One region of the Rahnella sp. BIGb0236 genome, then DNA from elsewhere that is predicted to be linked to it. Evidence: predicted binding sites of a transcription regulator. Region 1 holds the regulator's gene; each other region holds the start of a gene.
What was found. Region 1 encodes sigma-54, which starts transcription at its own class of promoters, with help from an activator protein. Its sites were predicted from a motif close to GTTGGCACANNTTTCGCTNT; they were not measured.
Positions count from the first base shown of each region.

Region 2: glnK (P-II family nitrogen regulator) is a predicted target of sigma-54. The motif match lies at 3,648-3,667, and genes of this name have one in related genera.
Region 3: EDF78_RS13310 (circularly permuted type 2 ATP-grasp protein) is a predicted target of sigma-54. The motif match lies at 4,595-4,614, and genes of this name have one in related genera.

Region 1 covers NZ_SOAO01000010.1:32,777-40,151, forward strand. The annotation lists gene EDF78_RS18320 (calcium/sodium antiporter) at 1-287, shown strand, start outside; gene kdsD (arabinose-5-phosphate isomerase KdsD) at 307-1,293, shown strand; gene kdsC (3-deoxy-manno-octulosonate-8-phosphatase KdsC) at 1,310-1,876, shown strand; gene lptC (LPS export ABC transporter periplasmic protein LptC) at 1,873-2,442, shown strand; gene lptA (lipopolysaccharide ABC transporter substrate-binding protein LptA) at 2,420-2,977, shown strand; gene lptB (LPS export ABC transporter ATP-binding protein) at 2,984-3,709, shown strand; gene rpoN (RNA polymerase factor sigma-54) at 3,811-5,244, shown strand; gene hpf (ribosome hibernation promoting factor) at 5,268-5,555, shown strand; gene ptsN (PTS IIA-like nitrogen regulatory protein PtsN) at 5,654-6,136, shown strand; gene rapZ (RNase adapter RapZ) at 6,203-7,054, shown strand; gene npr (PTS phosphocarrier protein NPr) at 7,051-7,323, shown strand.
Region 2 covers NZ_SOAO01000002.1:554,976-562,350, reverse strand. The annotation lists gene EDF78_RS06140 (SmdA family multidrug ABC transporter permease/ATP-binding protein) at 1-1,594, shown strand, start outside; gene EDF78_RS06135 (SmdB family multidrug efflux ABC transporter permease/ATP-binding protein) at 1,554-3,386, shown strand; gene glnK (P-II family nitrogen regulator) at 3,729-4,067, shown strand; gene amtB (ammonium transporter AmtB) at 4,153-5,442, shown strand; gene tesB (acyl-CoA thioesterase II) at 5,587-6,453, opposite strand; gene EDF78_RS06115 (YbaY family lipoprotein) at 6,724-7,302, shown strand.
Region 3 covers NZ_SOAO01000005.1:366,819-374,193, forward strand. The annotation lists gene EDF78_RS13285 (sugar phosphorylase) at 1-1,767, shown strand, start outside; gene EDF78_RS13290 (YhcH/YjgK/YiaL family protein) at 1,742-2,218, opposite strand; gene pyrB (aspartate carbamoyltransferase) at 2,600-3,535, shown strand; gene pyrI (aspartate carbamoyltransferase regulatory subunit) at 3,555-4,019, shown strand; gene ridA (2-iminobutanoate/2-iminopropanoate deaminase) at 4,075-4,461, shown strand; gene EDF78_RS13310 (circularly permuted type 2 ATP-grasp protein) at 4,670-6,121, shown strand; gene EDF78_RS13315 (alpha-E domain-containing protein) at 6,115-7,056, shown strand; gene EDF78_RS13320 (transglutaminase family protein) at 7,056-7,375, shown strand, end outside.

The DNA of each region.
Region 1 (7,375 bases):
GGGCGATTAAAGGTGAGGATGATATCGCGCTGGGCAATATCATCGGTGCCAATATTTTTAACACCTGCCTGGTGCTGGGATTACCCGCGCTGGTGGCACCCGGTTCGTTCAACCCGGACGCATTCCATCGCGATTACTGGGTGATGCTGGCGGTCAGCGTGGTGCTTTCCGGCCTGTGTCTGATGCGTAAACACCGTATCGGTCATTTAGCCGGTGCATTGTTGCTGTGTGGATTTATCGCCTATATGGCGCTGCTGTTCCTGCAACCGGACAGCATTGCCTTCTGAACTCTGTCAGGAACTGACTATGGCTAACTTTACCTTCGCCGCCGACTTTGATTTCCAGGCCGTCGGTCGCGATGTGCTGAAAACAGAACGTGAAGGACTTGAGCAGTTAGATCAATACATTAACGGTGATTTCACCCGCGCCTGCGAAAAAATCTTTGCCTGCACAGGCAAAGTCGTGGTGATGGGGATGGGCAAATCCGGGCATATCGGCCGCAAAATGGCCGCCACCTTTGCCAGCACCGGCACACCGGCTTTCTTTGTCCATCCGGGAGAAGCCAGCCACGGCGATCTGGGCATGGTGTCGAAGCAGGATGTGGTGATTTTGATCTCCAACTCCGGCGAGGCCCATGAAATTCTGGGGCTGATCCCGGTCCTGAAGCGCCTGAACATCACGCTCATCTGCATGACGTCCAATCCGGAAAGCACGATGGGCAAAGCCGCTGATGTCCACCTTTGCGTGAAAGTGCCGAAAGAAGCCTGTCCGCTGGGTCTGGCACCGACCAGCAGCACGACGGCGGTACTGGTGATGGGCGATGCACTGGCGGTTGCGCTGCTGGAAGCCCGTGGCTTTACGCCGGAAGATTTCGCGCTGTCGCATCCGGGCGGAGCACTGGGTCGCAAGCTGTTGCTGCGTGTCAGCGATATTATGCACACCGGCGATGACATCCCGCATGTCACCCGCGACGCCTCCCTGCGGGATGCCCTTCTGGAAATCACCCGCAAAAACCTTGGTATGACGGTGATTTGCAATGATTTGATGAAAATCGAAGGCATCTTTACCGACGGGGATTTACGCCGCATCTTTGATATGGGCGTTAACATCAACACGGCGTCGATTGCCGATGTGATGACCACCGGCGGTATCCGCGTCCGCCCTTCTCTTCTGGCGGTGGATGCACTGAATTTAATGCAGGAAAAACACATTACCTGCGTCATGGTCGCTGATGGTGACCAGTTGCTGGGTGTGTTACATATGCACGATATGCTGCGCGCTGGCGTAGTTTAATTGAGGAATGCCCTGAATGAGTAATAGCGCAGCCCTGGTGGACACCTGCTACGGCCCGGTCAGCACAGACGTGCTTGAGCGGGCGAAAGCGGTCCGCCTGCTGATTTGCGATGTGGACGGCGTCATGTCTGATGGCCTGATCTATATGGGAAATCAGGGAGAAGAGCTGAAAAGTTTTAACGTTCGCGACGGTTACGGTATCCGCTGCCTGCTGACATCTGACATTGAGGTCGCGATTATTACAGGCCGCAATGCAAAATTGCTGGAAGATCGCGCCAAAACCCTCGGCATACGCCACTTGTATCAGGGGCAATCGGATAAGCTTTTGGCCTTCCGCGAACTGTTAGATACACTGTCTTTACAGGCCAGCGAAGTGGCTTACATCGGTGATGACCTGATTGACTGGCCGGTGATGGCCGAAGTGGGCCTTTCTGTCGCGGTTCAGGATGCGCATCCTATCCTGTTGCCGAAAGCAGATTATGTGACCCGAATTGCGGGTGGACGCGGCGCAGTGCGTGAATTGTGTGATTTGATTCTGCTGGCGCAGGGTAAGCTGGAGGACGCCAAAGGGCTGTCGATATGAGTAAAACAAGACTTTGGGTTATTCTGGCTCTGACGGCCATTGTTCTGATACTGATTGGCTGGTCGCTGTCTGACAACAGTGATGATGTCCCGCAGGCCGTCAACGATCAGGATCCGACCTATCAGAGCGCCCACACCGTCACGATGGTGTATGACCCGCTGGGTAGCCTGACGTATAAACTGGTGTCAGATCAGGTAAAATATTACACCGCTGATCAGGTGACATGGTTTACCAATCCGGTAGCCACCATGTATGACAAGAACAAAGTCGCCACCTGGGTATTGCGTTCTGATAAAGCGAAACTGACTCAGGATAAGATGCTCTATCTTTACGGGCATGTGCAGGCCGACAGCCTGACCCCTGAAACATCACAGCTGCAAAGAATCAAAACGGACAATGCACGGGTTAACCTGACGACACAGGACGTTGCCTCAGACGATGAAGTAACGCTTTATGGCACAGGTTTTACATCTAATGGCATGAAAATGCGTGGTAATCTGCGTGATAAAACAGCAGAGCTGATCGAAAAGGTAACGACCTCTTATGAAATTCAAAGCAAAAAATAAATTCCGTGATCTCCTGATCGTCAGCTCATTGTTAGCCGTCAGCATTCCGGCCTTTGCATTGAAAGATGACACGACGAAGCCGATCACCATTGATTCGCAAAATCAGGCGCTGGACGTGAACACCAATACCGCGACCTTCACCGGCAACGTGGTGGTGAATCAGGGTACGATCCAGGTGAAAGCCGATAGAGTTGTCGTGATCCGCCCGCAGGGTGTTTCCGGCAAAGAAGTGGTGGAAGGTTACGGCAACCCGGTGACGTTCTATCAGATGCAGGACAACGGTAAACCGGTTAAAGGCCACGCCCAGAAAGTCCGCTACGAAGTGGAAAACGATCTGGTGACCCTGACCGGCAATGCTTACCTTGAACAGCTGGACAGCAATGTCAAAGGCGACCGCATCACCTATCTGGTGCAAAAACAGCAAATGGAAGCTTTTAGTGATAAAGGTAACCGTGTGACGACCGTACTGGTTCCTTCGCAGCTGCAACAGAAAACGCCTGCAGCAGGCGGCCAGCCGACCAAAAAGAGTAACTGATATTTTATGGCAAAATTAATCGCAGAGAATCTGGCCAAGGCATACAAAGGCCGCAAGGTCGTTGAAGATGTCAGCCTGATGGTCAACTCAGGTGAAATCGTCGGATTATTAGGGCCAAACGGTGCCGGTAAAACCACCACCTTTTACATGGTGGTGGGTATCGTTCAGCGCGATGCGGGGCGTATTGTCGTCGATGAAGAAGACATCAGCCTGCTTCCGCTGCATACCCGCGCCCGTCGCGGTATCGGCTACCTTCCGCAGGAAGCGTCCATTTTCCGTCGTCTCAGCGTGTTTGATAACCTGATGGCGGTGTTGCAGATCCGTGATGATCTGAACAAAGAACAGCGTAACGATCGCGCCAATGAACTGATGGAAGAGTTCCATATTTCTCATTTGCGCGATAACCTCGGTCAGTCACTGTCCGGGGGTGAACGCCGTCGTGTAGAAATTGCCCGTGCGCTGGCAGCGAACCCGAAATTCATCCTGCTGGATGAACCGTTCGCCGGGGTTGACCCGATTTCAGTTATCGACATCAAAAAAATCATTGAGCATTTACGTGACAGCGGCCTCGGCGTACTGATCACTGACCATAACGTGCGTGAAACACTCGATGTGTGTGAACGCGCGTATATCGTCAGTCAGGGGAAATTGATCGCCCACGGCACGCCAGCCGACATTCTTGCTGATGAACAAGTTAAACGTGTTTATCTTGGTGAAGAATTCCGTCTGTGATCTGTGCCGCCGGAACCGTGCCTGTTTCAACTTAAACTGAAACAGGCCGTCTCTGACAGAAGTGTTGCCGTTCTCACTCATCAACGGAATTAAGCCAAGATATGAAGCAAGGTTTGCAACTCAGACTCAGCCAACAACTGGCAATGACTCCTCAGTTACAACAGGCCATCCGCCTGTTGCAATTGTCCACGCTCGAGCTCCAGCAGGAGATCCAACTCGCGCTGGAGAGCAACCCTCTGCTGGAACAAACCGACCTTCATGATGAAATCGATGCGGTGGAAACCACCGACAACGAAGGATTAGATACCCGCGAAGCCCTCGAGCAAAAAGACATGCCCGAAGAGCTGCCGCTGGATGCGACCTGGGATGAGATTTACACCGCAGGCACGCCGTCCGGTACCGGCAATGATTACAGCGATGACGAATTGCCGATTTACCAGGGCGAAACCACCCAGACCCTGCAGGATTACCTGATGTGGCAGGTGGAACTGACGCCGTTTTCCGATACCGATGCCGCGATTGCCACCTCCATCGTCGATGCGGTGGATGACACCGGTTACCTCACCGTTTCCCTTGAAGATATTCTTGAAAGCGTGGGTGACGAAAACATCACCATGGACGAAGTTGAAGCCGTGCTTAAGCGCGTTCAACGCTTTGACCCGGTGGGCGTGGCGGCGCGTGATCTGCGCGACTGTCTGCTGATCCAGCTTTCTCAATATGTTACTGACACCCCGTTTATCACCGAAGCCCGTCTGATCATCAGCGAACATCTCGATTTGCTGGCGAACCATGATTTCCGTGCACTTATGCGATCAACCCGGTTAAAAGAAGATACACTGAAAGGAGCGATGCTCCTGATCCAGTCTCTTGATCCGCGTCCGGGCCAGTCGATCAATACCGGTGAATCCGAATACGTGATCCCGGATGTGCTGGTGCGTAAAGTGTCAGGTGTCTGGACGGTCGAACTGAATTCCGACAGCATTCCGCGACTGAAGATAAATCAGCAGTACGCCGCGATGGGCAATTCCGCACGCAGCGACAGCGACGGCCAGTTTATCCGCAGCAATCTGCAGGAAGCCAAGTGGTTAATCAAAAGTCTGGAAAGCCGTAACGACACGCTGTTAAAAGTGACGCGCTGCATCGTTGAGCAGCAGCAGGCGTTCTTTGAACTGGGTGAAGAATTTATGAAACCTATGGTGCTGGCCGATATCGCCAGTGCCGTAGAAATGCACGAATCGACAATTTCACGTGTGACGACGCAGAAGTTCCTGCACAGCCCGCGTGGCATTTTCGAACTGAAGTATTTCTTCTCCAGCCATGTCAGTACAGACAGCGGCGGCGAGGCATCGTCAACCGCCATCCGGGCGCTGGTGAAGAAATTAATCGCAGCGGAGAATCCTGTAAAACCGCTCAGTGACAGTAAGTTAGCGACCCTGCTTTCCGATCAGGGGATCATGGTCGCACGACGGACCGTCGCCAAATACCGAGAGTCTTTGTCCATCCCGCCCTCAAACCAACGTAAACAGTTAGTTTGACCTCAACAGAGAAGGAAGACATTATGCAGCTCAACATTACCGGACATCACATTGAGATCACGGATCCCCTGAGAGAATTCATCACGTCGAAGCTGGCCAAGCTCGAGCAGTATTTCGACAGGATTAATCAGGTGTATGTGGTGTTGAGCGTGGAAAAGGTGCAAAAAGTTGCGGAAGCGACTTTGCATGTGAATGGAGGCGAATTACATGCCACCTCGGAACATCAGGATATGTACGCAGCGATTGACGGACTGGTTGATAAACTGGCCCGCCAGCTGAATAAACATAAAGACAAACTGAAACAGCACTGACATTCATGTAGCCAACCCTGTGCTACAAACCTTCGGGCATCGGCTTGTGACCTTCGGGAAACGAGCCGATATAGCTTTAAGGGTGAAACAGCGCAAAAGTGAAAGATGACATGATTAACGATACTGCAATGCAATTAACGTCGGTGCTCAATGCCGAATGCACCAAAAGTGGCGTTCATTGCGCCAGCAAGAAACGCGCACTGGAAATCATCAGCGAACTGGCCGCTAAGCAATTAAATTTATCGCCACAGGTGATTTTCGACGCCATTTTGACCCGTGAACGTATGGGCAGCACCGGGATCGGTGCCGGGATCGCCATCCCGCACGGAAAGCTGGAAGAAGATACTTTACGTGCCGTCGGGGTGTTCATTCAGCTGGAACAGCCGATCGCTTTTGACGCCATCGATAATCAGCCGGTAGATTTACTTTTTGCCTTGCTGGTTCCGGCAGATCAATGTAAAACCCACTTACACACCTTATCGTTAGTTGCTAAGAAATTGGCTGATAAAACAGTGTGTCGCCGTCTGCGCGGAGCGCAAAGCGACGAAGAACTGTTCCAGATAATGACTGAAAACGAATAGCGTCTGATCCCGGTTTTCGTGCCGGGAAAATGAATGCTGAACACTGAATGCCAGGGGAGTGACACCATGGTGCTGATGATTGTCAGCGGCCGTTCCGGTTCCGGGAAGTCGGTTGCCCTGAGGGCACTCGAAGACATGGGTTTTTACTGTGTGGACAACCTGCCGGTGGTGTTACTGCCGCAGCTCGCCCAGACCCTTGTTGAACGCAATACGTCTGCGGCCGTCAGCATTGACGTCCGTAACATGCCAGAAACACCGGAAGTTTATGAGCATGCGATGTCACAACTGCCGGAGAGCTTCTCACCGCAGCTGTTGTTCCTTGATGCTGACCGCAATACCCTGATCCGCCGCTACAGCGACACGCGTCGTCTGCACCCGCTTTCCAGCAAAAATTTATCCCTCGAAAGTGCCATTGATGAAGAAGCCGATCTGCTCGAACCGCTGCGTTCGTCGGCGGATCTGATCATCGACACCTCCGAAATGTCCGTGCATGAGCTGGCAGAAATGCTGCGTACCCGCCTGCTGGGGAAACGCGAGCGCGAACTGACGATGGTGTTCGAGTCCTTCGGTTTCAAACACGGCATTCCGATTGATGCGGATTACGTCTTCGACGTGCGTTTCCTGCCGAACCCGCACTGGGATCCGAAACTGCGTCCGATGACCGGCCTTGATAAGCCGGTGGCGGCGTTCCTTGACCGTCATACCGAAGTACACAACTTTATCTACCAGACCCGAAGCTATCTCGAACAATGGCTGCCGATGCTGGAAACCAACAACCGCAGCTATCTGACCGTCGCCATTGGCTGTACCGGCGGTAAACACCGTTCGGTGTATATCGCAGAACAACTGGCCGACTATTTCCGTTCCCGTGGGAAGAATGTTCAGTCCCGCCATCGCACGCTGGAAAAACGCAAATGACGGTGAAACAAACGGTAGAAATCAAAAACCGGTTAGGCATGCATGCCCGTCCGGCGATGAAGTTGTTTGAACTGGTGCAGAGCTTTGAATCAGAAGTGATGCTGCGCAACGGCACAGGCATTGAAGCAGAAGCCAGCAGCGTGATTGCGCTGCTGATGCTCGATTCGCCGAAAGGTCAGCAGATTGAAATCGAGGCCACCGGCCCCGACGAAGAACAGGCACTGACGGCAGTGGTAAATCTGATCAATTCAGGATTTGACGAAGACTAATACGCCTCACTCCCGATGAGCTGACATCAGTCAGTGATTCGGGTGAACGCAC
Region 2 (7,375 bases), on a different contig from region 1:
CGGTCTGATGATCGGCACGGCGGTTGTCGTCTATCTGCTGCGTTACGTCTGGCGCGTGCTGTTATTCGGGGCGTCTTATCAGCTTGCGGTCGAACTGCGGCAGGATTTTTTCCGTCAGCTGAGCCGCCAGCATCCCGCTTTTTATCTGCGCCATCGTACCGGCGATTTGATCGCCCGTGCCACTAATGACGTCGATCGCGTGGTGTTTGCGGCAGGTGAGGGCGTGCTGACGCTGGTCGATTCTCTGGTTATGGGGCTGGCGGTACTGATCGTCATGGCAACGCAAATCAGCTGGGAACTGACCTTACTGTCACTGGTGCCGATGCCGGTGATGGCCATCATCATCAAGCGTTATGGCGACCAGTTGCATTCCCGCTTCAAAACCGCGCAGGCGGCGTTTTCGTCACTCAACGATCAGGCGCAGGAAAGCCTGACCAGCATCCGCATGATCAAAGCCTTTGGTCTGGAAAATCACCAGTCATCGCAATTTGCTGATGTGGCCGCAGATACCGGCGCGAAAAACATGCGGGTCGCCCGCGTTGATGCGCGTTTCGATCCGACAATCTATGTGTCCATCGGCATGGCAAACCTGTTGGCCATTGGCGGCGGTAGCTGGATGGTGGTCAACGGCCACCTGACCCTCGGTGAACTCACCAGTTTCGTGATGTATCTTGGCCTGATGATCTGGCCAATGCTGGCCCTTGCCTGGATGTTTAACATCGTGGAACGTGGCAGCGCGGCTTACAGCCGTATCCGCAGCCTGTTACAGGAAGCGCCAGCCGTCGTGGACGGCACCACACCACTACCGGCGGGGCGAGCGGTACTTGACGCGGATATCACCGGTTTCCATTATCCGGAGAACCGTCACGCAGCCTTAACCTCGGTTGCCTTTTCCCTGCAACCGGGGCAAATGCTGGGGTTATGCGGCCCGACGGGTTCCGGTAAAAGTACTTTGCTGGCTCTGCTGCAGCGCCAGTTTGATGTGACCGAAGGCGAAGTGCGTTATCACGGGCTGTCCCTGAAAGAGATCCGCCTCGATGACTGGCGCGCCCGGCTGGCAGTGGTCAGCCAGACGCCGTTCCTGTTCTCTGACACCGTGGCGCAGAATATTGCGCTCGGAAGGCCGGAGGCCACGCAGGAAGAAATTGAAGAAGCGGCACGTCTTGCCAGCGTTCATGATGACATTTTGCGTTTACCGCAGGGTTACGAAACGGAGGTCGGTGAGCGGGGCGTCATGCTTTCCGGCGGTCAGAAGCAACGTATTTCGATTGCGCGGGCGCTGTTGTTGAAAGCGGAAATCCTGATCCTGGATGATGCCTTATCCGCCGTCGATGGGCGTACTGAACACCAGATCCTGCATAACCTGCGCCAGTGGGGCAGTGACCGGACAGTGATCATCAGTGCGCATCGCCTGTCTGCCCTGACCGAAGCCAGTGAAATTCTGGTTTTCAGTCAGGGAAGTATTTCGCAGCGTGGCAATCATGACCAGCTTGCTGCGAAGCCGGGCTGGTACCGTGACATGTTCCGTTATCAGCAGTTAGAAGCCGCGCTGGATGATGTGCCGCAGGAAAAGGAGCCGGAACCTCGTGGCTGAACAGAAAACTAATAAAATTCAGAAGCTTTGGCCCACGCTGAAACGTCTTTTGAAATACGGAAAACCTTACAGCAGGCCATTATCTTTTGCGGTACTGATGCTATGGGTCGCAGCGGCTGCCGAAGTGACCGGGCCTATTCTGATCAGTTTCTTCATTGATCATTATGTCGCCAAAGGCGAAATGCCGTGGGGTAAAGTCAGCCTGCTCGCGCTGAGTTTTATCTTTCTGCAGTTTCTGGCGGCCAGCCTGCACTATTTTCAGGCGCTTTTGTTCAACCGTGCAGCGGTGGGCGTGGTCCAGCGTCTGCGTACGGATGTCATGGATGCGGCATTACGTCAGCCGTTAAGCGCCTTTGATACCCAGCCCGTCGGCCAGCTTATTTCCCGCGTGACCAACGACACGGAAGTGATCCGTGACTTGTATGTGACCGTGGTGTCGACGGTCTTGCGCAGCATTGCCCTGATCGGCGCGATGCTGGTGGCGATGTTCAGCCTTGACTGGCGGCTGGCGTCGGTCGCAATTTGCATCTTCCCGGCGGTGTTTGTCGTGATGGGGTTATACCAGATTTACAGTACGCCGGTGGTTCGCAAGGTGCGTGCGTATCTGGCGGATATTAATGATGGTTTCAACGAAGTCATCAACGGCATGAATGTAATTCAGCAATTCCGTCAGCAGAAACGGTTCGGTGAACGGCTTGCCCGCGCCAGCCAGTCTCATTATCTGGCGCGTATGCAAACGCTGCGTCTGGAAGGCTTTCTGCTGCGTCCTTTGCTCAGCCTGTTTTCTTCGCTGATTCTCTGCGGGTTGTTGCTGTTGTTTGGATTCAGTGCCGAAGGGGCAGTCGGTGTCGGGGTGTTGTACGCTTTCATTAACTACCTTGGCAGGCTTAACGAACCGCTGATAGAACTGACGTCACAGCAGTCGATTATGCAACAGGCCGTTGTGGCGGGTGAGCGTATCTTTGACCTGATGGACAGAACCCAGCAGCAATACGGGCCGGATGACAAATTACTGACCAGCGGCGAGATTGATATTCGCGACGTCAGTTTTGCCTATCGCCCGGATAAATGGGTGCTGGAAAACATTTCCCTGCATGTCCCTTCGCGTGGATTTGTGGCACTGGTCGGGCACACCGGCAGTGGCAAAAGTACGCTGGCGAATCTGCTGATGGGCTATTACCCGCTCAATAAAGGCGAGATCAGGGTCGACGGTCGCAACCTCGCGGATCTGTCGCATACCAGTCTGCGCAAAGGGATTGCGATGGTTCAGCAGGATCCTGTTGTTCTTGCGGAGTCGGTATTCGCCAATGTGACCTTAGGCCGTGATATTGATGAGGCACAGGTCTGGCACGCGCTGGACATTGTGCAGCTTTCGCCGCTGGTACGAGAAATGCCGGAAGGGCTGAATACGCGACTCGGTGAGCAGGGCAATAATCTGTCTGTCGGGCAGAAGCAATTACTGGCGATGGCGCGCGTTTTGGTGCAGGCACCGGAAATTCTGATCCTTGACGAGGCAACGGCCAATATAGATTCGGGAACAGAACAGGCGATCCAGCGTGCATTACGGGCAATTCGTCAGCAAACCACATTGGTGGTGATTGCTCACCGGTTATCGACGATTGTTGATGCGGATAATATTTTGGTATTGCACCGCGGGCAATCCGTAGAGCAGGGTAACCATCTGCAGTTGCTGGCAGAAAAAGGCCGGTATTATCAGATGTATCAGTTGCAACTTGCCGGACAGGAACTGGCTTCCGGCGGCCAGATTATATCTGCAACGGAAAATGCCTGACCACCCGCTGGCGTAGTGTCCACATTACGCCAGCCCTCTTTCAGCAGAAGTATTCTTTTCCCGCATTTACTCCCTCGCGCACCTTATTCATGCACCCCAAAGACGTCCTCCGATCTTATTGCACTAAAAAGCAGCGATAAGCACTTTAATGGTGCGTGTACTGCAACCCTGAATATGGCGCGGCAACTGTGCGCCGGGTCACGATTATTCTGAAAATGCCGTATTGCGCGGGAATGGCATGAATCTCTGTGGAATTTCAACTCTGGCACACCCTTTGCTTTAACCATTCGGTATCGGGCGCGAATCCTCTCGCGGCAAGCCCTTAATTCGAGGAGTGGCAAAATGAAGCTGGTTACTGTGGTGATCAAACCTTTTAAGCTGGAAGACGTGCGTGAAGCGCTGTCTGCTGTTGGAATTCAGGGGCTGACCGTAACGGAAGTTAAAGGTTTTGGCCGTCAGAAAGGTCACGCCGAACTTTACCGTGGCGCGGAATACAGCGTGAATTTTCTTCCAAAAGTAAAAATCGACATTGCTATCGCTGACGATCAGCTTGATGAAGTGATCGACGTGATCAGCAAAGCGGCCTACACCGGCAAGATCGGCGATGGCAAAATTTTCGTTGCTGAATTGCAACGTGTTATCCGTATTCGTACTGGTGAAACCGACGAAGCAGCACTGTAATTTCAGGCTTTTATCTCTCCAGCCATTCGGTTTGAGATAAATCAGATTAGAAAAAACAGTTTTGAGAAACAGGGGTGGGTTAATAATGAAAAAACTTTTATCCATGATGGGGCTTGGCGCAGTCGCATTGCTGCCTTCGCTTGCCATGGCAGCAGCACCAGCCGCCGCCAACGGCGCTGATAACGCCTTTATGATGATTTGTACCGCGCTGGTATTGTTTATGACCGTGCCTGGCGTGGCGTTGTTCTACGGCGGTTTGCTGCGTTCTAAAAACGTTTTATCCATGTTGACACAGGTTATTGTCACCTTTGCACTGGTCTGCGTACTGTGGATCCTCTACGGTTACAGCCTGGCATTCAGCGAAGGTAACGCCTTCTTCGGCGGTTTCGGTAACGTCATGATGAAAGGCATCGGCCTGGATTCTGTCACCGGTACCTTCTCCCAGATGATCCACGTTGCATTCCAGTGCTCATTTGCCTGTATCACCGTGGCACTGATCGTGGGTGGCATCGCTGAACGTGTCCGCTTCTCGGCAGTACTGATTTTCACTGTGATCTGGCTGACCTTCTCCTACATCCCGATGGCACACATGGTATGGGCAGGTGGTTTCCTGGCCGCCGACGGCGCGCTGGACTTCGCGGGCGGTACGGTTGTTCATATCAACGCGGCAATCGCGGGTCTGGTCGGTGCTTACCTGCTGGGTAAACGTGCCGGTTTCGGTAAAGAAGCCTTCAAACCCCACAACCTGCCAATGGTCTTCACGGGTGCCGCTATCCTGTATGTCGGCTGGTTCGGCTTTAACGCCGGCTCTGCAAGTGCAGCAAGTTCCATTGCCGCGCTGGCGTTCCTGAACACTGTGATTGCAACTGCTGGCGCAATCCTGTCCTGGACACTGGTTGAGTGGATGGTTCGTGGTAAGCCGTCACTGTTAGGCGCAAGCTCCGGTGCTATCGCGGGTCTGGTGGCTATCACCCCGGCATGCGGTACGGTCGGCGTGGGTGGTGCTCTGATCATCGGTCTGGTTGGCGGTGTGACTGGCCTGTGGGGTGTGGTTACCCTGAAAAAATGGCTGCGTGTGGATGACACCTGTGACGTGTTCGGTGTGCATGGCGTGTGCGGTATCGTAGGTTGTCTGCTGACGGGTGTGTTCACTTCCAGCTCACTGGGCGGCGTAGGCTACGCAGAAGGCGTGACAATGGGCCATCAGGTCTGGGTTCAGTTCTTCAGCGTGTGCGTGACTCTGGTGTGGTCTGGCGTTGTGGCCTTCATCGGCTACAAAGTGGCTGACATGATCGTCGGTCTGCGTGTTCCGGAAGAACAAGAGCGCGAAGGTCTGGACGTTAACAGCCACGGCGAAAACGCGTATAACCAGTAATCCGGCAGTCATAAGATTTCAGAGAAAGTAGTGCGCTAATTCTCTTACTAAGCCGTTAAAAACAATAAAATAATGATGATATGCAAAAGGGGCGATATTGATATCGCCCCTTTTTAATGCGCCTTATTCAGCGAGTGTCCGGTGTTATTCAGGCGTTCGCTGGCGGATGACGCCTTCCTGCACCGTTGAGGCGACCAGCACGCCATCACGGGTATAGAACTGACCACGCACAAATCCGCGCGCGCCCGAAGCAGACGTACTCTCCACGGCGTATAACAGCCAGTCATCCATGCGGAAAGGACGGTGGAACCACATCGAGTGGTCAATGGTCGCGACCTGCATACCGGGTTCAAGGAACCCGATACCGTGCGGTTGCAGCGCCGTTGGCAGGAAGTTGAAATCCGACGCATAGCCCAGCAAATATTGATGGATCCGCAAATCATCGGGCATATCGCCATTGGCACGGAACCAGACTGCACGGTGTGGCTCTTCTTTACTGCCTTTCAGCGGGTTGTGGAATTTCACCGGACGCATTTCAATCGGCTTATGGCCGATGAATTTTTCGCGGAATTTTTCCGGGATCAGATGAGCCAGATTTTTGGCAATCTCTGATTCCGAGACCAGCGTTTCTGGCGGCGGCACGTCCGGCATGGTGTTCTGATGTTCAAAACCGCTTTCCTGACTCTGGAACGAGGCCGTCATATAGAAAATCGGCTTACCGTGCTGAACGGCTTTCACGCGGCGGGCGCTGAAGCTGTTACCGTCACGCAAGATTTCCACGTCATAGATAATCGGTTTGCTGCTGTCGCCCGGACGCAGGAAATAGCTGTGGAAGGAGTGGATCCCACGGTCAACCGGCACGGTTTGTTTGGCGGCATACAATGCCTGCCCGACTACCTGACCTCCAAAGACCTGACGTAAACCCAAATCTTCACTTTGACCACGAAACAGCCCTTCTTCAATTTTTTCCAGATCTAACAGATCCAGCAGATTTTTTAATGCCTGACTCATAGTGGCCTCATGAAAGTTACCGGTGATATCGACCTCAGTGACTCAGGGTAGTGCAGGCAGGAATCCTCTGAAATACACCTTCACCGACAGGTCTAACCTGTTAATCATAGTGGATCTTCCGTTTGCCCTGAAGATCTGTTTACCCGCTGACAGGAAAACCTCAGACTTTTGTGCCATGATTAATGGGTAAGCTGGTTAAAGTCACTAAATTCATCGTCGGCGTTTATTACAGCTTGTCGACAAGCGACTAATAAAAAGGGAGTACGATCAATGAAACTTTGGCAGATAGTAGGTGGAACCGCGCTGTCTCTGACTCTTGCCGGGTGCGCTCAGCATCATGAGGCACCAGCGCAGCAACCCCCTGTTAATACGGCGGCCAGTCCGGCCACTGAACCTGCGATCACCGGCCCGAATGTGTCGGGTAGCGTGTTTATCAATCAGCGTGTGGCGTTGCCACCGGATGCGGTTCTGACGGTAACCCTGTCTGATGCGTCAGTGTCCGATGCGCCGTCGCGTGTGATTTCGCAGAAAGTGGCGAGAACCCAGGGCAAGCAGGCACCATTCAGCTTTATCCTGCCGTATAACCCGCAGGAAATTGCCCCCAATGCCCGCGTTCTGTTGAGCGCCGCCGTGACAGTTAACGGCCAGATGACCTTCGTCACCGATTCAATTAAAGAGGTGATTAACAACGGTCAGGGCACCCGTGCCGATCTGCAGCTGGTCCCGGTCGTTGCTGTACCGGTCGCCACGAAGCCGACGGCGTTAGGGCCGATGAGTAATCCGGCAAATCCGGGGATGGAGTCTTCACAGGCGCCAATCAGCGCAGTGCCAACGCAACCGACCTATTAACGTCATCGCGTTGTTATTGCAGGTATCAGGCACCGCTCCGGCGGTGCTTTTTAATGGCACGTTCGCACAAGCA
Region 3 (7,375 bases), on a different contig from region 1:
GAAAGCCTGTTGAGCAGGATATACCCCAGGGAACACATCGCCGACCTGCTGAAAAAAATCCTGCATCTCGCCGACAAATGGAATTACGGCAAACACCGCACCACCCGCTGGGTGGATGGCACCAACATTTACCTGATTACCTACGGCGATAACATCCGCCACGGCGATCAGCCGCCGCTGGCGACGCTCAATCACTTCGCCAACACTTATCTGCGCGACATTATCAGTGACATCCATATTCTGCCGATGTACCCCTACAGTTCGGATGACGGTTTCAGCGTCATCGACTACCGGAAAATCGACGAACATCTCGGCGGATGGTCCGACATTCATCACCTTTCGGACAATTTCAACCTGATGTTTGACTGCGTGATCAACCACATATCCCGCTCAAGCGCGTGGATGAAAGGCTATCTGCACGACGATCCGTATTACAAAGATTATTTTATCGCCGCGAATCCCGAGCTGGATTACAGCCGTGTCGTGCGCCCGCGCGCCTCGCCGCTGCTCTCGCCTTTTATCAAAACCGACGGCACCGAACTCTATCTGTGGACGACCTTCAGTGAAGATCAGGTGGATATCAATTTCAAAAATCCGCAGGTGCTGCTGGAAAGTATCGATGTGCTGTTGCAGTACGCCGCCAGCGGCGGGCAGTCGATCCGCCTCGATGCGATTGGGTATATCTGGAAGGAAGCCGGGACGCGCTGTATCCACATGCCGCAGGCGCATAACATCATCAAAGTCTGGCGGACGATCCTTGATGAAGTGATCCCCGGCACGCGGATCATCACCGAAACCAACGTGCCGCATCACGAAAACATCAGCTATTTCGGTGAAGGCGATGAAGCGCACATGGTGTATCAGTTCCCGCTGCCGCCGCTGACCTTGCACGCCTTTTTGCGTCAGGACACCACCACGCTCACGCAATGGGCGCAGAGTCTGAACGCGGAAGCCCGCTATCCTGACACCACTTATTTCAACTTCCTTGCCAGCCACGACGGCATCGGTTTACGCCCGACAGAAACCTTCCTCAGCGATGACGAGCGCAAATTCATGGCGCAGGAAACGCTGCGTAAGGAAGGCCGCGTCTCCTACAAAGACAACGGCGACGGCACGCATTCGCCGTATGAACTGAACATCAATTACCTCAGCGCGCTGACCGAACCGGAAGACGATACCGAACTGAAAGTCCGTAAGTTTCTGGCGGCGCAGGCGCTGTTGCTGTCGTTTATCGGCGTACCGGCGATTTACATCCACAGCCTGCTGGGCAGCGAGAACGATCTTGAAGGGATGCATCAGTCGGGGATCAACCGCCGTATTAACCGTAAAAAGCTGGATCTGCCGACTATCGAGGCCGAACTGGAAAAACAAGACGGTTTGCGTGCGCGCGTGTTTTACGGTTTACAGGCCCTGATCAGACACCGCCGTGAGCATCCGGCTTTTTCACCGCAGGCCGGTCAGCGCGTGTTCGATCTGGGTAAATCGCTGTTTGCCATGGAACGTTATGATCCGATAACCGAAGATCGGATCAGCTGCATTTTCAATATCAGCGATCATTCTCAGATGCTGAAACTGGCGGTGGAAGGGAAAGATCTGATTGGCGGAGAAGTGTTTAACGGCCAGATGCGACTCCAGCCGTGGCAGGTGGTGTGGATCAAACATAAACTCAAAGCGCCGGAACGTCTCGGCAGGCTGCGTCGCTGGCGGATGAAGCTGATCAAGCGGACAAAACGCTACACAATCAGCGTGAAGCGCTCAATGCGCTGACGTTCATTTTCACTACCGCTTTACGCACGTTCGCCGGTTCGCCGACGGCGCACAGCGGCTTATGCACTTCGCCCGGATAAAACACCACGAAATCGCCGGTCTGCATGATCATGGTTTTTTCCTGCTCACCGGCAGCCAGAAACGCGATGTCTTTATCTTCCAGCCAGTCGGTATCGATATAACCGGCCGGTAAGTTGCTGAATGTCATGCCTTCGGTGCCGTTGAGGATAATCTGGATATCCAGATTACGCGCATGGAACTCAGCGCGGCGCTCAGCCATCGGGGCCGTCATGTCATTGGAAATCAGCACAAACGCGTCGTCGCCACGGATATCGTGTTTGCCCAGCGGCGTGTCCGCAGTGATATGTTGCTTAACGTATTCAATGGCCTCGCGCAGTTCTGCAGGCAGATAAGGGACGAGATGCAGTTGATGGATATTGCCGGTTATCATGGTTTTCCCTTCGCTAATGTGAAAATGAAATACTGTTTCAATGTCTGCCCATAATAATGCACCCGAAGGCGACACCCTTTGATCCAGTTAACAGTTTTTATCTTCGTTTTCCGTCATACCAATCGTTTGCCTTCAGGCCGTTTTTCCGCTTGATGTCGTCGATGACCCGCGTATAATGCGCCACAATTTGCCGGGAGAACCCATGAACAATCGCCACGTTTTGTGCTCAGATGATCGACCAAACACCGTGCCATCAGGCAGCCCGCTGCCGTTGTTCTTCCGTGGTATTGCCGTTTTACTGAAAGCCCCTCATTGAGGGGCTTTTTTTTGTCCGGAATTTGAGTAGCCGATTTTTTACGCGTAAAGAACAGGAGAATGACTATGGCCAATCCGCTGTATCAGAAAGACATCATTTCTATCAACGATCTCAGCCGCGAAGAGCTGGAACTGGTACTCGATACCGCTGCCAGCCTGAAAGCCAACCCGCAGCCTGAATTGCTGAAACACAAAGTGATCGCCAGTTGTTTCTTCGAAGCCTCAACCCGAACCCGTCTGTCGTTTGAAACATCCATGCATCGTTTGGGTGCCTCGGTGGTCGGTTTCTCCGACAGCAGCAACACCTCGCTCGGCAAAAAAGGCGAAACGCTGGCCGACACCATTTCGGTTATCAGCACCTATGTCGATGCGATTGTGATGCGTCACCCGCAGGAAGGCGCGGCGCGTCTGGCGACCGAATTCTCCGGCGGCATTCCGGTGCTCAACGCAGGCGACGGCGCGAACCAGCATCCGACGCAAACCCTGCTGGATTTGTTCACCATTCAGGAAACGCAGGGGCGTCTCGACAACATCAAAATCGCCATGGTCGGCGACCTGAAATACGGCCGCACGGTGCATTCCCTGGCGCAGGCGCTGGCGAAATTTAACGGTAACCGTTTCTACTTTATCGCGCCGGATGCGCTGGCGATGCCGGGCTACATCCTCAGCCTGCTGGAAGAGAAAGGCATCGAATACAGCCTGCACAGCAGCATCGAGGAAGTGGTGTCTGACATCGACATTCTGTACATGACCCGCGTACAAAAAGAGCGTCTGGATCCGTCGGAATACGCCAATGTGAAAGCGCAGTTTATCCTGCGCGCGGCCGACCTGACGAATGCCCAGCCGCACCTGAAAGTGCTGCATCCGCTGCCGCGTATCGACGAGATCACGCCGGATGTCGATAAAACGCCTTACGCCTGGTATTTCCAGCAGGCCGGTAACGGCATTTTTGCGCGTCAGGCGTTACTGGCGCTGGTCCTGAACGCAGACACTGCACAGTAAACTTGAGGAGAACACGATCATGACACACGACAATAAACTTCAGGTTGAAGCCATCAAATGCGGCACGGTGATTGACCATATTCCGGCGCAGGTCGGCTTTAAATTACTGTCCCTGTTCAAGTTTACCCAGACCGAACAGCGCGTGACCGTCGGCCTGAACCTGCCTTCCGGCGAACTGGGCCGCAAAGACATCATCAAAATCGAGAACACCTTCCTCACCGACGAACAGGTTAATCAGCTGGCGGTGTATGCCCCGCGTGCGACGGTCAACCGCATCGACAATTACGACGTGGTGAAAAAGCTGATGCCGACGCTGCCGGAGCGGATTGTCGGCGTGCTGCGCTGCCCGAACGGCAACTGCATCAGCCGTTTTGAACCGGTGGATTCCAGCTTTGCGGTCAGGCAGCGTGCGGACGGTGTGCATCTGAAATGCAAATATTGCGAGAAAGAGTTTGAGCATCAGGTCGTGCTGAACAACGATTAACCCTTTATACTGAGGGATAATTTTTTATTCACCTTAACTCAAATCAGGAGACATTATGTCCCGCGAAATCAGCACTGAAAACGCCCCTGCCGCTATCGGTCCTTACGTTCAGGGCGTGGATCTGGGCAGCATGATCATCACTTCCGGCCAGATCCCTGTGGATCCTAAAACCGGCGCTGTCGCTGACGATATTTCTGCGCAGGCGCGTCAGTCACTGGACAACGTGCAGGCGATCGTGGAAGCGGCTGGCCTGAAAGTTTCAGACATCGTGAAAACCACCGTTTTCGTGAAAGATCTGAATGACTTCGCCACCGTTAACGCCACGTATGAAGCCTTCTTCACCGAGCACAACGCGCCCTTCCCGGCCCGTTCTTGCGTTGAAGTGGCCCGTCTGCCAAAAGACGTGAAAATCGAAATCGAAGCCATCGCCGTCCGCCGTTAATCCGCGCCAGTGATGCACCAGACCAGCCTGCGGGCTGGTTTTTTTTGCCCTGTTTTCAGGCAAAGGATCCTTTTATCGCTCTATAATTAAGCAGACCTGCCTCATTTCCCCTGATTTTCTCTGCGTTTTGCACGCTGGCACACTTTATGCCTGATCTTCATTGTTATTGAACGATTCAATTGCGGCCTGTCCAGTTTGTGAGGTGATGATGATCAAGATTGACCTTTCCGATTCACCCTTTTTTGATGAGATGTTAATGGCTGAAGGGAAACACCGCAGCCATTATCAGGCCTACTGGCAGTGGTTGCAGCAAGCCGACCAACAGGCAGTTCAGCGCAAAAAAGAGGAAGCCGCGCTGTTGTTCCATCGGGTGGGAATTACCTTTAATGTTTACGGTGAAGATGATGGCGCGGAACGGCTGATCCCGTTCGACAGCGTGCCGCGCATTATTCCGGCCAGCGAATGGCAGATGCTCGATCGCGGGATCCGCCAGCGGGTTCAGGCGCTGAATGCTTTTCTGCACGATATTTACCACGACCAGAAGATCCTCAAAGCGGGGATCGTCCCGGCGGAACAGGTGCTGGCCAACGATCAGTATCAGCCGTGCATGCAGGGCATTGATCTTCATCGCGATACCTACGCGCACATTGCCGGCACCGACATGGTGCGCGGCGGCGATGGCGAATATTACGTGCTGGAAGACAACCTGCGTACGCCGTCCGGCGTGTCGTACATGATGGAAAACCGCAAAATGATGATGCGGTTATACCCCGAACTGTTTGCCGAGCAGCGTATTGCGCCGGTGTCCCGCTACCCTTCCCACTTACTGCAAACCCTGCGCGAAAGCACCACGGTCAATGATCCGACCGTTGTCGTGCTGACGCCGGGCCGCTTTAACAGTGCCTATTTCGAGCACAGTTTCCTCGCGCAGCAAATGGGCGTTGAGCTGGTAGAAAGCGTCGATCTGTTTGTGAAAGACGGCGCGGTGTTTATGCGCACCACCGCCGGGCCGTGCAAAATTGACGTGATTTACCGGCGTATCGACGATGCATTCCTCGATCCGCTGGCGTTCCGCGCCGATTCGATGCTCGGCGTGCCCGGCCTGCTGTCGGTGTATCGATCCGGTGGCGTGGTGCTGGCGAATGCCATCGGCACCGGCGTGGCGGATGACAAATCGATATACCCGTATGTGCCGGAAATGATCCGCTACTATCTGGCGGAAGATCCGATCCTCAATAACGTGCCGACCTGGCAATGCCGCAAGGAAAGCGATCTCTCTTTCGTGCTGGCGAATCTGGAAAAAATGGTGGTGAAGGAGGTTCATGGCGCAGGCGGTTACGGCATGCTGATTGGCCCGACAGCCAGTAAGGCGGAAATCGACCGCTTCCGCGAATTGCTGCGTACCCGCCCGGAAAACTACATCGCACAGGAAACGCTGGCGCTGTCCACCTGCCCGACCTTTGTCGGTAACGGGCTGGCACCGCGCCATATCGACCTGCGGCCTTTTGCCCTGACCGGTGCGGAAATCCGTCTGGTGCCGGGCGGGTTAACCCGTGTGGCGCTGGCGGAAGGTTCGCTGGTGGTCAATTCATCTCAGGGCGGCGGAACCAAAGACACCTGGGTGCTGGAAGAAAATCCGACGGAGGATGACGCATGCTAAGCAGAACAGCCAGCGAACTGTACTGGATGGCGCGTTATCTGGAACGCGCCGAGAATATCGCACGTCTGCTGGACGTGACCAACAAACTGTCGATGATGTCGATCCGCGATGTCAGCGCACGTGATGAAAATAACGACCTGCTGGTGCCGCTGACCATGACCGGTACGCGCACCTTATTCAGTGAGCATTATCCGCAGGAAACCATGAGCAATCTGCTCAACTTTTTTGCGCTGGACAGTGTCAACCACAGCAGCATTTTCAGCTGTTTGCAGATGGCGTGGAACAATGCCCATGCCGTGCGCGGCAGCCTGTCGTCTGAGGTCTGGGAAAGCATCAATGCCACCTGGATTGAGATGAAACTGATCCGCCGTCAGGGCGTCGGTTCTGCCGGAGCGGATTCCTTCTTCGACTGGGTGAAGGAACGTTCACATCTGTTTCGCGGCGCGATGTTCGGCACGTTGTTGCGCAGCGATGCACAGAATTTTATCCGCCTCGGCACCATGCTGGAACGCGCAGACAGCACCGCGCGCCTGCTGGATGCCAAAAACCAGTTACTGAATGCCGATGAAGATCCGGTGCGCGAATACTACCGGATGGATACCTTGCTGCGCGCCGTCAGCGCCCGCGAGGCGTTCCACACCCTCTACAAACAGCAACTCAGCCAGAAACGTATTGCGGAGCTGCTGGTGCTGCGCCGCGAGTTACCGCGCTCCCTGCTTTCCTGTGTCGAAATCATGGCCGAACAGCTGGAGGAAATCGGCGGCAGCGCGGGCAATTTGCCACGCCGCCGCGTCCATACCCTTCATGCACAACTTCGTTTTACCGAAATGGACGAGATCGTTGAGATGGGTCTCAGCCCCTGGCTGATGCAGTTTCTGGATCAGACCAACGCCATCGCTGAGAGCATTCATCAAACCTATCTGGAGGCTCAATAATGAAACTGAATGTCACACATCAGACGCATTACACCTATGCGCAACAGGTTAAACACAGCACGCAATACCTGCGCCTGACCCCGCAGGATTCCAGCCATCAGAAAATTTTATCCTGGGATCTGACCCTGCCGGAATACGCCACCCGCACGCTGGATGCCTACGGCAATGTGCTGCATGTTCTGACGCTCGATCAGCCTCATCAGGCCATCACCATTGAAGCCAATGGCGTGGTAGAAATTGAAGACAACACGGAAGATGACAGTTGCGGACACCTCTCGCCGCTGGTGTTTTTACGCACCAGCCCGCTGACGCTGGCCGA